Regions from separate parts of the Kitasatospora sp. NPDC017646 genome, predicted to be linked through region 2. Evidence: riboswitches for the same ligand, from Rfam matches in the RefSeq annotation. Region 2 holds a riboswitch; the other holds the start of a gene.
What was found. Region 2 has a riboswitch for glycine ahead of gcvT (glycine cleavage system aminomethyltransferase GcvT). Riboswitches for the same ligand answer to the same signal wherever they lie in the genome.
Positions count from the first base shown of each region.

Region 1: it holds a riboswitch for glycine, as region 2 does, so the genes downstream of both, gcvP (aminomethyl-transferring glycine dehydrogenase) here and gcvT (glycine cleavage system aminomethyltransferase GcvT) in region 2, are expected to answer to the same signal.

Region 1 covers NZ_JBIRJC010000009.1:13,821-16,267, reverse strand. Annotated here, with positions in the region: gene gcvP (aminomethyl-transferring glycine dehydrogenase) at 1-842, opposite strand, end outside; glycine riboswitch at 1,080-1,183, opposite strand; gene ACH4J0_RS16215 (PRC and DUF2382 domain-containing protein) at 1,407-2,438, shown strand.
Region 2 covers NZ_JBIRJC010000033.1:19,657-22,103, forward strand. Annotated here, with positions in the region: gene gcvT (glycine cleavage system aminomethyltransferase GcvT) at 99-1,220, opposite strand; glycine riboswitch at 1,468-1,571, opposite strand; gene ACH4J0_RS33135 (enhanced serine sensitivity protein SseB C-terminal domain-containing protein) at 1,758-2,447, shown strand, end outside.

The DNA of each region.
Region 1 (2,447 bases), on a different contig from region 2:
CAGGCGATGTCGGCGCCCAGCGAGCCCGGGGACTTGAGCAGGGTCAGCGCCAGCAGGTCGGCGGCGACGGCGACGATCGCGCCCAGCCCGTGCGCCTGCTCGATGACCGGGGCGAGGTCACGGACCACGCCGGTGGCGCCCGGGTACTGCAGCAGCACGCCGAAGACGCCGCGCTCGGCGATCTCGGCCGGGATGCCCTCGGACAGGTCGGCGACGACGACCTCGACACCGGTCGGCACGGCGCGGGTGTTGATCACCGCGACGGTCTGCGGCAGGGTCTCCGCGTCGACCAGGAAGACGCCGCCCTTGACCTTGGTGACGCGCCGGGCCAGCGCCATCGCCTCGGCGGCCGCGGTGCCCTCGTCCAGCAGCGAGGAGCCGGAGGTGGGCAGGCCGGTCAGGTCGGAGACCAGGGTCTGGAAGTTGAGCAGCGCCTCCAGGCGGCCCTGCGAGATCTCCGGCTGGTACGGGGTGTAGGCGGTGTACCAGGCCGGGTTCTCCATGACGTTGCGCAGGATCACCGGCGGGGTGAAGGTGCCGTAGTAGCCCAGGCCGATCATCGGCTGGAGCACCTGGTTACGGCCGGCCAGCTCGCGCAGCTCGGCGAGGACCTGGGCCTCGCTGCGGCCCGCGGGCAGGTCCAGGGCGGTGATGGAACGGATGGCCTCGGGAACGGCCGTGGCGGCGAGCTCGTCCAGCGAGCCGTAGCCGACGGACGCCAGCATCTTCTCCCGCGCGGCGGCGTCGGGGCCGATGTGGCGGTTCTCGAAGGGGCTGGCCAGCTCAAGCTCGGTGAGGGTCGAGGCGCCGGTGGGGCGTCCCGCGTTCGGCTGGGCGTTCATGGTGGTCGAGGCCTCCTGGTCACGGACCGGCGGGGGTACGCACGCCGGCCGGCCAACGCCGCTGCGGACAGCGGACCGGCCTGGGCGGGCGGACCCGAAAGGCCTCCCCCTCTGTCATCGGGACCTGAGAGCTTCGCCCGCACGTCGCGCTGTGGCGCTCCGTCGGCTTGCACCGTCGGTGAGGGTGGTGATCGCCGGCTCCCGCGCCGGCGGTCCTGCCCTGCTTTCCAGAGTGACCTATCCCGCACGGTACGGATGCCTGAGAGATTCCGGGGAGGAGTTGCTCCTTCGGCGCCCCGACCAGCGGTTTTCACTGTCGGGGACTCTCCCGAGCGGGCTCGGCGGTCGCCGCCCAGGGTACCAGCGGGAGGCCTTCCGATCACGGGTGCGTCTGGTCACTCGAGGTCTACGCGCGTCCCCCGGACGGCCCCCCGCCGACCCGTCCGGCCGCACCCCGGTCGCGTGCGTCCGATTCATGCCTTTTGGTGTGAAGTGGCGGACGGGACGGGCAATCCGGTCGCCGATCTGTGGGACTTCCGCAGGCGCAGCGCACTGGAGGAAAGCGTGCAGACCGAGATCGACCCCCGCGACCTCATCGGCCACAAAGCCGTCGACCGCAACGGAGACAAGATCGGCACGGTCGACGAGGTGTACCTGGACGACGCCACCGGGCAGCCGGAGTGGGCGGCCGTCCGCACCGGCATCTTCGGCCGGGACGCCTTCGTCCCACTCACCACGAGCGAGTTCTCCGGCGAGGAGCTCCGGGTGCCCTACGACAAGTCGCTGGTCAAGGACTCACCGGATTTCGGCGTGGGCCAGCACCTCTCACCCGCCCAGGAGCTCCAGCTCTACCGCTACTACGGCCTCGACATCCGGCTGGACGGCCGCCCGGCCGCCGGAGAACCCGACCTGACCGCCCAGCCCGACCTCGACTTCGGCACCCGGTCGGCCACGCCGCTCGCCTTCCACTCCCCGGAATCCGACCCGACGTTCACCACCACCAGCACCGCCCCGGAGGCCCCCGCGCAAGCGCTCAGCACCCCCGCACCGCCCGCCGCCGCCTTCGAGCCCAGGCCGCAGGCCGAACCGTCCGGCGCCTTCCCGACCGCGGCCACGGCCGGCACCGCCGACGCCTCGGCGCCCAGCAAGCCGATCGAGATCACCTGCCGCGCGGAGCGGCTGGACATCACCACCGAGTGGCACATCCTGGGCACCGCGAAGCTGCGCAAGTACGTGACCAGCGAGCAGGTCGAGCGCCGCGTCCCGGTGGTCCGCGAGCGGATCCGGGTGGAGCGGATTCCGGTCAGCGACGCCGAACGCGCCTCGCTCACCGAGCAGGAGATCGCCGAAGCGGTGGAGGAGGTCACGCTCCGTGAGGAGCGGCCGGTGGTCCGCAAGTACCTGTCCCCGATCGAGCGGGTCCGCCTGGTGATCGAGCGGTATACCGAGGAGGAGGTGATCCGGGACGAGCTCCGCCGCGAAAGCGTCGAGGTTCACGGCGACACCCCTGCCGCCACCGCGCCGCACCCGACGAACGGCCAGATGAGCACGGCCTCCGACGGCTCCCGCCCCGCCGCCCGGCGCCCCCTGGTCTGACCGCGCCAC
Region 2 (2,447 bases):
GTCATTCTCCAGGATGGGAAGCGGGTACGACGCAGCGGGCCGCCGCACGGACGGCTCCGACGTGCGTGAACGGGAAACTCGGCGGGCCCGGAGGGGCCTCAGCGGGCGCGCTTGTAGAACGGCAGCGCCACGACCTGGACGGGCTCGTGCTTGCCGCGTACGTCCACCGCGACGGTGGTGCCGGGGGCGGCGTGGGCCGCGTCGACGTAGGCCATCGCGATCGGCTGCCCCAGCGTCGGGGACGGCGCGCCCGAGGTGATCCGGCCGATCGGGGTGCCGTCGGCGGAGACCACCGCGTACTCGGCGCGGGGCACGCGCTTGCCCTCGGAGACGAGGCCGACCAGGACCTTCGGCGGGTTGGTCTCGGCCGCGGCGGCGGCCTGCTTCAGCGCCTTGCGGCCGACGAACGCGCCCTCGTTGGTGGTCTTGTCGAAACGGACGACCCGGCCCAGGCCCGCGTCGAAGGGGGTCAGGTCGGTGGACAGCTCGTGCCCGTACAGCGGCATGCCCGCCTCCAGGCGCAGCGTGTCGCGGCAGGACAGGCCGCACGGGACCAGGCCGTGGCCCTCGCCCGCGGCGGTCAGCGCCTGCCAGACGGGCTCGGCGTCGACCGGGTGGCAGAAGATCTCGAAGCCGTCCTCGCCGGTGTAGCCGGTGCGGGCGAGCAGCACCTCGCGGCCGGCCACCTTCGCCGGGAGGATCGCGTAGTACTTCAGGCCGGGCAGGTCGGCGTCGGTGGTCTTCGCCAGGACGGCGGTGGCCTCCGGGCCCTGGACGGCGATCAGCGCGTAGGTGTCGCGGTCGTCGGTGACGACGGCGTCGAAGCCCTTGGCACGGGCGATCAGCTCGTCCAGCACCAGCTGGGCGTTGGAGGCGTTGGCGACCACCAGGAAGGCGTCCTCGCGCAGGCGGTAGACGATCAGGTCGTCCAGGATGCCGCCGTCCTCGGCGCAGATCATGGTGTAGCGGGCGCGCAGCACGCCGAGCGCGGAGACGAAGCCGACCAGGGCGTGGTCCAGCATCTCGCCGGCCTGCGGGCCGGTGACGGTGATCTCGCCCATGTGCGAGAGGTCGAACAGGCCGGCCTTGGTGCGGACGGCGAGGTGCTCCTCGCGCTCACTGCCGTAGCGCAGCGGCATGTCCCAGCCGGCGAAGTCGGTCATGGTCGCGCCGAGGGCGCGGTGCAGCGCGTCGAGCGCGGTCAGGCGGAGGGACGACATGGCCAGGAACTCCTCGGTCGGGGCACTCAGGGGTGCGCGTGCCGGGACCGGACCCGCTCGGGGACCGACCCTGCGCGCGGGCATGCGGCGGCGTGGGTCTCCCCATCTGTCGTCGAACCTGAGAGCTTCACCGCCCACCTGCCCGCAGCTGGTTCCAGCATCAGCTGGTTCCAGCATCGGGGACAGGATGGCGGCTTGCACCGTGGGTGGGCGCGCGACAGGGCCGTGCGCCGCTTTCCAGATGTGCCTAACCCGCGCGGTAGGGGGGCCTGAGAGATTCCGGGGAGGACTTGCTCCTTCGGCGCCGGCTGTGCCCCTGAGGGGCACTCCGGGCTCTCCCGCGCGGGTTCGAGCGGCCGGTGTGGAGTTGTGGGGGCCCGCGGCGCATGCCGTCGGACGCGCACATCATGGCACGTCCGCACGGAGGAGGGGAGAGGGGACCCGGTCACACGACGGGTGTTCGGAGCCGAGCCCTAAACTTCTCCGCGTCGGCGCAGCAGTGGGCGGCCGACCGGCACGAGGGCGGATCGGCGGCGCATGGGGTACCCGGTGGAGCAGCAGCAGGGGTGGGACGGGCCGCAGGCGGCGCCGTCGGGCGGTGCGTGGCCGGCGAACGAGCTGGAGCAGGTGCTGACGGCCGCGCTGGGCGACCCCGGGGCGACGCCGCGGGTGATCGAGGTGCTGGCCCGCAGCCAGGTGTGGATCCCGCTGCCGGCCGGGGGCGACCCGAACGGGCAGTCGCTGGACCTGCCGACCGTCGAGCTGGCCGGGGCCCCGTACGTACCGGTGTTCTCCTCGCAGGAGGTGTTCCTCCAGCAGGCACCGGGGATGGCCTTCGCGGTCGCCCCGGCCTGGGAGTTCGCCCGCGGACTGCCGCTGGGCGTGGGCATCGCGGTCAATCCGGAGGCGGCGGTGGGCATCCCGGTGCCGCCGCAGGGAGTGGCCGAGCTGCGCCGGGGCCCGCGGGACGACCGCTGGGAGCAGCAGCCGGAGGCGCCGACCGGCGGCCGGGTGGCGCTGCGCGAGCCGGTGCCGGGCGAGGACCCGGAGTACTTCCTGGCCGCCTGCCGGGCCGAACTGTCCGCCCTGCCCGGAGTGCTGACCGCGCGCCGGGCGCTGGCCAGCATCGAGGGCGAGCCGACCGTGATGTTCGTGGGCGTCCAGCTGGATCCGGCGGCCCCGGCCGACCCGGGGGCGGTGAACGAGGCGCTCGGGCGGGCGCTGGGA